Regions from separate parts of the Rheinheimera fenheensis genome, predicted to be linked through region 3. Evidence: predicted binding sites of a transcription regulator. Region 3 holds the regulator's gene; each other region holds the start of a gene.

The links. The regulator sigma-54, encoded in region 3, starts transcription at its own class of promoters, with help from an activator protein. The targets are predictions, from matches to a motif close to TGGCANGNTNCNTGCTT.
Region 1: the regulator sigma-54 is predicted to act here: its motif matches at 2,167-2,183, upstream of ABGI61_RS14150 (PEP-CTERM sorting domain-containing protein).
Region 2: the regulator sigma-54 is predicted to act here: its motif matches at 1,904-1,920, upstream of ABGI61_RS07870 (flagellar hook-length control protein FliK).

Annotation. Positions count from the first base shown of each region.
Region 1 covers NZ_JBDPJM010000011.1:47,356-50,634, reverse strand. The annotation lists gene ABGI61_RS14155 (FAD-binding oxidoreductase) at 1-1,149, shown strand, start outside; gene ABGI61_RS14150 (PEP-CTERM sorting domain-containing protein) at 1,232-2,113, opposite strand; gene prsT (XrtA/PEP-CTERM system TPR-repeat protein PrsT) at 2,310-3,279, opposite strand, start outside.
Region 2 covers NZ_JBDPJM010000004.1:118,630-121,908, reverse strand. The annotation lists gene fliH (flagellar assembly protein FliH) at 1-88, shown strand, start outside; gene fliI (flagellar protein export ATPase FliI) at 75-1,421, shown strand; gene fliJ (flagellar export protein FliJ) at 1,418-1,870, shown strand; gene ABGI61_RS07870 (flagellar hook-length control protein FliK) at 1,984-3,279, shown strand, end outside.
Region 3 covers NZ_JBDPJM010000001.1:271,304-274,582, forward strand. The annotation lists gene lptA (lipopolysaccharide transport periplasmic protein LptA) at 1-127, shown strand, start outside; gene lptB (LPS export ABC transporter ATP-binding protein) at 124-846, shown strand; gene ABGI61_RS01090 (RNA polymerase factor sigma-54) at 896-2,386, shown strand; gene hpf (ribosome hibernation promoting factor) at 2,413-2,700, shown strand; gene ptsN (PTS IIA-like nitrogen regulatory protein PtsN) at 2,725-3,180, shown strand; gene rapZ (RNase adapter RapZ) at 3,177-3,279, shown strand, end outside.

The sequences.
Region 1 (3,279 bases), on a different contig from region 3:
GACCACTTCGCCGCCGTGAATAGCATTAAAGGTTATCTGGCCGATGGCAGTTTTTATCAGTCGCCGATTTCTGAATTAGATAGCTCCGGTGATGATTTTATCGATAAGACCTACAAATACGGTATTGGGCCTTATCTTGATGGGCTCTTTAGTCAATCAGGTTTTTCCATCGTTACCGAGATAACGCTAAGGCTAAAACGCAGGCCAGAAGCTTTTGACTCTTTTTATATTCAGTTTGCTAATGACACTGACTTTGAACTGGCACAGCAGATCGCCTTTAGCATTTTACAGCACTTGGACGGCGTTGTTGGCTCGGTAAACTTAATGGATCAGCGCCGGTTATTATCGATGATGGCGCCAAATCCTAATGGTAAAGCCAAGCATGTCGCGATGTCGTCACAGCAAGTTGCGCAATTAGCCAAACAATACGACACACCCGGCTGGATGCTAGTGGGTACCCTTTATGGCCAGCAGTCGGTCGTTAAGGCCGCGCGCAAAGAGGTGCGCCGTTTTGTGGCGGGCCGCGCTAAACGCTTGCTGTTTTCTGGCGGCGCACTGTTACGTGTCGCACGCACTGTGTTGAATATCTTGCCGGAAAATCAGCTTGCCGGGGTTAGGGCGATGTTAGCGTCGCTCGATTTAGGTATAGAGATTATGCAAGGCAAACCCAATCAGGTGGCATTGCCATTAGCTTATTGGCGTAATCCGACGGCATCAAAGGACACCGCATTGCATCCTGCCCGTGATGGCTGTGGTTTGCTCTGGTATGCCCCTCTTATCCCGATGAGAGCCGACAGCATGCGGCAGTTTATCAGCATGGTGCGTGAGGTGTGCCCTCGTTATGGTATTGAGCCGATGATAACCTTCACCAGCTTAAAATATGACACAGTAGACAGCACGGTACCTATAGTATTTAACCGCCAGGATGAGGAGGCAATCCGTTTGGCACAGCAGTGCTTACAAGAGTTAGTGTCCCGCGGGCTTAAATCTGGCTGGGTGCCATATCGGTTAAATTTACAACAGCAACGAGAGTTACTTGATGCCAACTCGCCATACTGGCAAACCGTACACAAGTTAAAACAGGCGATAGATCCGCATAATATTATTAGTCCGGGTCGCTATGACCCCGGTTACTTTTCAATAAAGTAGCCTGGCGGCAGCTTTGTACATCGCTGGCTTAATTGCAGTAAAAAAAGCCCTGATTAACAGGGCCTTTTTCTGGTGTTACTTATTAAGCGGCTTTTTTACGCATTACGCCAAGGCCCACTAAACCCGCACCGAACAGGAATAAAATACCTGGTTCAGGGATTGAGTCACCACGTAATTGACCATTACCGTTGGTAGAGAATTGTGCTGTAGGGTCCAACTGTCCAGAAGCATTGGTAAATGATGCGTTACCAGAGTACAGGAAGTCAGCTGTTGCGCCACCTGGTGCCGTAAACAGATCAGTATCAAAATTACCAAAGGCCGCACCACCAATTACGCTTAAAAACGCTTCGGCAGAACCGGTAAAAATACCACCTTCAAGGAAGTTTAACGTTGTAGACTCGCCCAAATCATTGGTGAAAGTCTCTGCAATTGCTGATAGCCACAGGTTGCCTGTTGCTGCTTCACCTGGGTTGGTAAGATTCGGATTGCCAACGAATGGCGCTGTATCATCCAGGTAGAAGTTAACCCAACCACCAGTGAACAACGGACGTGGCTGTGGGTTTAATGACGCAGATAAACCTGTTACTTCGAAGCCACCAAAGGTGTACGTTAAGCGGCATGGGTAATTAGTACAAAAATCAACTTCACCTGTACCATTGATAACGTCAATAAAACCATAACCAACCAGGACATCGCCTACACCCGCTGCACCTACAGCGATAGCATCAGCAGGGTTTGGCACAACGCCAATATTACCAACGCCAACACCCGCGGTGGGTGAGCCGGCACCAACATACCATTGGGCAAACTTAGTTTGTGCAGTGAAGTCATCCAGAGGTGGGAATGCCTGACTAAAGTCCGGATCCCAGGTTACGCCGCCAACGGAAACGTTGCCAGCGATAGCGGGGGCTGCAGAACAGCTTAATGCAATCCCTGCCAGTAGTGCTTTGTAAATGTTTCTCATTTTCTGCTCCCTACGAGTTAATCGGGTTAGGTAATCATTACCTTGCCTTAAGTAAGCAGGATATGTGCCATGGTGAGGTTTTGTTTTTATATTATTGATTTTATTGAATATTTATTATTTTTGATTAATTTTTGCGCCGATAAAAAAGGCCATGTGTAAAGTAATTTGACATGGCCTTTTGATGGGTGAGAAAGGGCTAATTAAGCTGTTGTTGTAGCTCAGACACTGTGTTTTGTAATACGGCATCCTCGGTACGAACTTTCGCGAGTATCTCTTTGGCTGCAGTATTATTGCCGGACGCAATTAACGATTTTACGTAGTTAATTTGTACTTCTGCGTTATCTGGCCGTAATGTCAGAGACTGTTTAAATTGCGTATTGGCTTTGTCATATTGTTTTAAGGCAAAAAGCACCTTGCCATAGGTGTCAAGGACATCCGGATGCTTGTTGTTAAGGCTTACTGCCAGCTCGGCGTGTTGCAGGGCGGTTTGCACCTTTCCTGCCTGCAACAGTGCCCAGGCATAGTTATTCTGTGCAACAAAGTTTTCAGCGTGTTGGCTGATAATATCGGCATAAACATCACTGGCTTTTGCGGCATCCTCTTCAAGCAGTAAGTTAGCGTAATAAAACTTCAGCCCGGTATGGATGTCGCCGTGCTTAGCGAAATGTTGCTCAATAAAATTAACTGCTTTGCGATATGATACATCTTTTGCGTAGGCTTCTGCTAATGCAATAGCCGTGATGGGGTCAGGCACCTTAGCATAGGATTGAGTCAGGCTGTTAATGCCCGGTGTAATTTGCCCGTTGAGTAACTGAACCCTGCCGTAATGAAACAACACTTCTGCACTTTCTTGCATTTCTTTGGGCATTTTTTCATAAGCAGCAATAGCTGTCGGGTAACTGCCTTGCTCAATTGCGACGGCCATTTTTACTTTGAGCATGGCCGGTTGATTAGGGTTCAATGCTAAAGCTTCATCAATCACCTTAGCGGCTTGCGGGTATTGCTTGTGATAGGCCAGCATATTGGCGTACATCAGCCCGGCTAACTGATTCTTCGGAAACTGTTTGTACCATCGCTCAGAGAGGGTTAATGCTTCAGCACGGTTACTGGTTTGAATATACGCATTGGTTAACAATGTATACAGGTTTTGCGTTAACTCTTGATGT
Region 2 (3,279 bases), on a different contig from region 3:
CATAGCGGCCTCTCTGGCAGACAATACAGTGCAAACGATTAGCGACGATGATAGTACCGCTGCGGAGCCCGGGCATGACGGCCAATAAACCGCTAATACAGTTTTTACGCCAGCAGCAGGGCTTTATTCACAGCTCCCGCCCGGCGGTGGCTGGCCATTTAGTGCGTGTGGTGGGGTTAACACTGGAAGCGACCGGCTGCAGCGCTGCTATTGGCCAACCTTGTAGCGTGGAAACCGCGCGCGGCAATATTATGGCCGAAGTGGTGGGCTTTGCTAATGAACGTATTTTTTTAATGCCCAAGGACGATGTGTCCGGTGTGGTGCCCGGCGCCAAAGTCACGCCACTGCTGAACTACAAAGGCGTGCCGCTTAGCATGAATTTACTCGGCAGGGTTATTGATGGCGTGGGTACACCACTGGATGGTAAAGGCCCTATTGCCGCTAACCAGTTTGGTGGTTCTAAAGCGCGGCCTATTAACCCCTTACACCGCCGGCCGATTAAACAGCCGCTTGATGTTGGCGTACGCGCGATTAATAGCATTCTCACTGTCGGTAAAGGGCAGCGTATGGGGCTGTTTGCAGGATCGGGCGTGGGTAAAAGCGTTTTGCTGGGTATGATGACCCGTGGCACGGCTGCTGATGTTGTAGTGGTGGGGCTGGTAGGCGAGCGTGGCCGCGAGGTCAAAGAGTTTATTGATGAGATATTAGGTGAAGAGGGTAAGGCGCGCTCGGTCGTTATCGCAGCACCTGCCGATGTGTCGCCGCTGATGCGGTTAAAAGGCTGCGAAACCGCCGTACAGGTCGCCGAGTATTTTCGCGACCAGGGCCTGGATGTGCTACTGCTGATTGATTCTATTACCCGTTATGCCCAGGCACAGCGGGAGATTGCCTTGGCAGTGGGGGAGCCGCCAGCAACCAAGGGCTATCCGCCCTCGGTATTCGCCAAATTGCCGGCGCTGGTGGAACGTGCCGGTAATGGCAGTGGTAATCAGGGCTCGATTACCGCTTTTTACACTGTGTTGTCTGAAGGCGACGATTTACAAGACCCTATAGCTGATGCGTCACGCGCCATTCTCGATGGCCACATTGTCTTGTCGCGGGCGCTGGCCGACGCCGGCCATTTTCCGGCGGTTGATGTGGAAAAATCCATCAGTCGCGTTATGCCGGCAGTCACCAGCAGTGAGCACCAGTTAATGGCCCGCAGTGTTAAACAGTTGTATGCCAGCTACCAGCAAAGTAAAGATTTAATCGCCATCGGCGCTTACGTGCGCGGCAGCGACCCGCAGCTGGATAAAGCCATTGGCATGATGCCCAATATCAACCGCTTTTTGCAGCAGGGTATGCATGATGTCATCACTTACGATGACAGCCTGCAAGCGCTGAGTAATTTGGTTCCGCAAGCTCGGAGTAACGGCGCATGATGTCACAGCGTTTTAATATGCTGATTAAAATTCAGCAGGATCGTGAAGAAAAACTGCAGGCATTGTTTGTCAAAGCCCAGCAATTTTATGCCCAGGCCGAGCAAAAATATCAGGGCCTTGCCAATTACCGTACTGAGTATATTCAGCAAAGCCAGCAGCAAGGCAGCGCCGGTTTGCAAAGCCGTCAGTACAACCAGTTTGTTAACTTTATTGCCAAGCTGGATCAGGCTATTTCGCTGCAGGCAAAGGCTGTACAGCAAGCCAAGGCCGCCGCCGAGCAGCGCAAGCAAAGCTGGCTGGCGATGCAGAAAAAACGCAAAGCACTGGAGCTTTTAGTGCAGCGTAACGACTTAGCAGAGCTGCAAAAACAACTGAAACAAGAGCAAAAAAATGCCGACGAGTACGCCAGCCAGGAGTTTATGCGCCAGCAAGCGCTGGCGGAGGTGTAACGGTTAAGCAGCAATTGATGGGCTTTAACAAACTGGCCTGAAACTTGAATGACAAAACGCATTGCCACAGCTAAGTATCGCGTTTAAATAGCAGCGCGTTGCAGGAGAAAAGTATGACACAAGGCTTACAGCTTTCGATCCTGATGACAGGGGCAGATACCGCGCTGTTATCCGACGCTATTGCATCGGAGGCCGATAGCCTATCTGTTGAGGGTGGTCTGGCATTTGGCGATATGTTAGGGCAGCTGGTTTCACCGGCAAAAAACGGCCAGGATAGCAAAGGGCGGCAATTGCCTGCCGATATCAGTTTGTTATCTGCAGTTAGTCAGGCCGTGACAGCCGCTACCGAGGCGGGTGCCTCAGAGATGCTGGTAACTGATGAAGAATCGGCTGCGGGCAGTGAACTTACCGCCAGTATCCTGGCACAACTTAGCTTTGCTGCGGTTAGCGCAGACGCTAAAACCGATGGCGAAAAAGCTGTTGCGAATAGTGCTGCTGAATTGGCAACCAATGCAGATGCAGCAACCACTGAAGATGCCACTGAGACAGATGCCGTTAAAGCAAAACCTGCTGTGCCTGAACTGACGCTATCAAATGGTAAGCCAGAAGCTGAAGTTCTGTTGTCGGCAGCGCAAGGCAAGTCAGAAGCGGATGCAGATACCGAATTATCCGCTGCGGCGAAGACAAAAAAGCTGAACACAGAGGCTGATGTAAAGCTGTCCGCTCAACAGGGTAAGCTGGCAGAGGAAAAACGAGTTACCCAGACTGTTGCACCAAATGATGATATGACTGCTGCAGTACAAACACAGCAGGCACAAACAGACGCTGCAACGCAGGCCGCCAATAAACAGATGGGTGTAGAACAGACGCTACTGAGTGGCGCTGGACAGGATAGCAAGGCACAAAAAGTAACTGCCACAGCAAGTAGCAAAACAGCACTGCAGGCAGCGAAGGCGGTGAGTGCCGAACAGCCAGGTCAGGGGGGAAAGCAAGGCCCTTTGACGGCGAATGTCACTGATCAGCAACTGCGGACAGGTGAGCCATCTGAGGCGGTACTTAATAGTGACAACCAAAGCGCCAAAACGGTGACATTGGCCAATCAGCCTGCAGGGCAGGCCGCAGATAAAGCTGCGAGCAGTGCGGCAAAGTCTGGCACTGAAGACAACCCGCAATCATCCCAGCAGCGGCAACAGGGTTCAGCGGCACTGCAGGAGATATTACAGCAGCAAGCTGCCGCCGGCATTAAAGTGGTTGAACAGCCCTCAGCTATGCGCAGTGAACAGCCTTTTAGCGCTACCATTGCACAAGCTGAACAGCGACAGGCTGGCGCACTTCGGTCTGCTGAGAAGCCTGCAGCATCTGTCGCTGAGCAGTTAAAACAAAGCCTGAATCTGCTGCAGCAAGACGCC
Region 3 (3,279 bases):
AAGTGGCAGTGTAGTAAAAGCCTCGGTTATCCGCTATAACGTCGAGAAAAAGCAGCTCAGTGCCGAAAGTAACGACTCTAAGCGGGTCACCACCATTTTTACGCCAGAGGAAAAGAACAATCCATGAAGTTAGTCGCCTCACATCTGGCTAAAAGTTATAAAGGCCGGCAAGTCGTAAAGGATGTCAGCCTGTCGGTGAACGCCGGCCAGATTGTTGGCTTGCTCGGCCCAAATGGGGCCGGTAAAACCACCACCTTTTACATGATTGTGGGTTTGGTGCCCTCTGATAAAGGCCATATCAGCCTTAATGAACAGGACATTACCTTCAGCCCAATCCACGAGCGGGCACGTTGCGGTATCGGCTATTTGCCACAGGAAAGCTCTATTTTCCGCAAGCTTAGCGTGTACGATAATTTATTGGCTATTTTGCAAACCCGTAAAGACTTAAGCCGCACCCAACGGGAGGAAATTGCCGACGATTTACTCGAAGAGTTTCATATCGGCCACATCAAACATAGCTTGGGCATGAGCTTATCCGGTGGCGAGCGGCGCCGGGTAGAAATTGCCCGCGCTCTGGCGGCTAATCCGGCCTTTATCCTGCTGGACGAGCCCTTTGCCGGTGTTGACCCTATTTCAGTATTAGACATTAAAAAAATTATTCAGCACCTGGCGCAACGGGGCATTGGGGTACTGATTACCGACCATAATGTGCGTGAAACCCTTGATGTGTGTGAAATCGCCTACATTGTCAGTCATGGCGAGCTGATTGCCTCCGGTGCACCACAAGACGTGCTGGCTAATCAGAAAGTACGCGATGTATACCTTGGCGAGCAATTCAGGCTATAGTTAGCAAAAAACAACAACAGCGTGTGATTCAGGAGAACGGTAGAAGTAGATGAAACCCTCTTTGCAACTTCGCTTAGGACAGCAGCTAACCATGACGCCACAATTGCAACAGGCAATTCGCCTGTTACAGTTGTCGACGATAGAGTTGCAGCAGGAAATTCAGGAAGCGCTAGACGCTAACCCCTTATTGGAAGCCGAAGACGAATTCGACAGCTTTAACCCTGAACCCAAAGAGCACATCGACCTATCTGACACCAAAGCGGCCGACGTCGATCATAATCCGGATGACAGCTTTGAACCCAGCGAGCCTGACAGCAGCGAGGCGATGACCGAGCAAAATATTCAGGAAGACTTACCGCTGGACAACAACTGGGATGATTTGGTTAGTGCAGAACCGGTCAGTGCCGGTAGCGCCGGCAATCCGGATGACGATTATGTCTATCAGGGTGAAACCAGTGAAACCCTGCAGGATTATTTGCGCTGGCAAATGCAGCTTACACCCTTTACTGACACCGACCGCGCCATCGCCGAGATTATTATTGAAGCCATCGATGACAATGGCTTATTAACCATCAGCTGCGAAGATATTCTCGACTCACTCGGCTTGCCAGAGGTAGAAGCCGATGAAGTAGAAGCCGTAATCAAACGCATTCAGTTATTTGACCCGGTTGGCGTAGGTGCCCGTTCGGTGCAGGAGTGTTTGTTGGTACAGCTACGTCAATTCGATCCGGCCACTCCCTTTCTCAGTGAGGCGCAAAGCCTGATCCGAGACCACACTGAATTTTTAGCCAATCGTGACTTTCGTTCTTTGATGCGGGTGACTAAACTCAAAGAGGATGAACTGAAAGAAGTGATGCGGCTGATCCACAGTTTAAACCCAAGGCCCGGCGCTGATGTGATACGACAAGAACAGCAGTACGTGATACCGGATGTGAGTGTGACTAAGGTAAAAGGTCGCTGGCAGGTTGAGCTAAACCCGGACGCGATGCCAAAAGTGCGCATTAACCAGCAGTACGCGGCGATGTCAAGAACAGCCCGAAATGCGTCCGACAGCCAGTTTATACGTTCACATCTGCAGGAGGCTAAATGGTTTTTAAAGAGTCTGGAAAGCCGTAACGAAACTTTATTAAAAGTGGCCAATTGTATTGTGCAACAACAGCAGGCCTTTTTTGAGCATGGTGAAGAGGCCATGAAGCCGATGGTGTTGAATGACGTAGCAGAAATGGTTGGCATGCACGAGTCCACCATTTCCCGGGTTACCACCCAAAAGTATATGCACACACCCAGAGGGATCTTTGAACTTAAATTCTTTTTTTCCAGTCATGTTAGTACAGAGAGTGGCGGTGAATGTTCGTCAACTGCCATAAGGGCGTTTATTAAAAAATTAGTGGCGGCGGAAAACCCGGCCAAACCGCTGAGTGACAGTAAGATGGCCGATATTTTGCTGGAGCAAGGAATTAACGTAGCACGACGCACCATTGCCAAATACCGTGAATCGCTGTTTATTCCACCGTCAAATCAACGCAAGACCTTGCTGTAAATAAGCCTAAAAGAAGGAATATGTCTATGCAAATCAATCTAACTGGTCGCCATGTTGAAATTACTGAAGCCTTAAAAGAGTACGTGGACAGCAAGTTTGCTAAGCTGGAACGCCATTTTGATCATATAAACAATGTACATGTGATCCTAAACGTGGAAAAATTGAAACAGATTGCTGAAGCCAAGCTCCACCTGAACGGCGGTGAAGTTTTTGCGGTTTCTGAAGATGAAAATATGTATGCCGCTATCGACCAGCTGATAGATAAACTCGATCGCCAGGTGATTAAGCATAAAGAGAAAATAGCCCGACACTAACCTGACATGATGAATCTAACTGCAATGCTTGCTGAGAACTGCACTAAAAGTGCAGTTCTTTTTAATAGCAAAAAACGGATCCTCGAGTACATTGCCGAGCTGGCGCATCAACAGCTGCCTGACATGACCGAGTACAGTATCCTGGAAGCCCTGATGACACGGGAAAAGCTTGGCTCTACCGGCATCGGTGGCGGTATCGCCATACCGCACGGCAAATTAAAGTCCGTGACCCAGCCGGTACTGGTCTTTGTGGTCAGTAAAGAGGCCATCCCCTTTGATGCAATAGACAATCAGCCGGTAGATATTTTTTGCGCTATTTTAATACCCGAAGAACAATGTCAGGCGCACCTTAGTACCTTAGCGGGTATCGCCAAGCTGTTAAGCCAGAAAGAACTCACAAAAAAAATCCGCCATGCTCAGACAAATCAGGAGTTGTACAAGCTGTTGGTGGATTACAGCACAGTGGATACCGACAAATGAAGCTGCTGGTAGTCAGTGGTCGTTCCGGCTCAGGCAAATCTGTCGCGCTGAGGGTGATGGAAGACCTAGGCTACTACTGTGTCGACAATATTCCGGTTA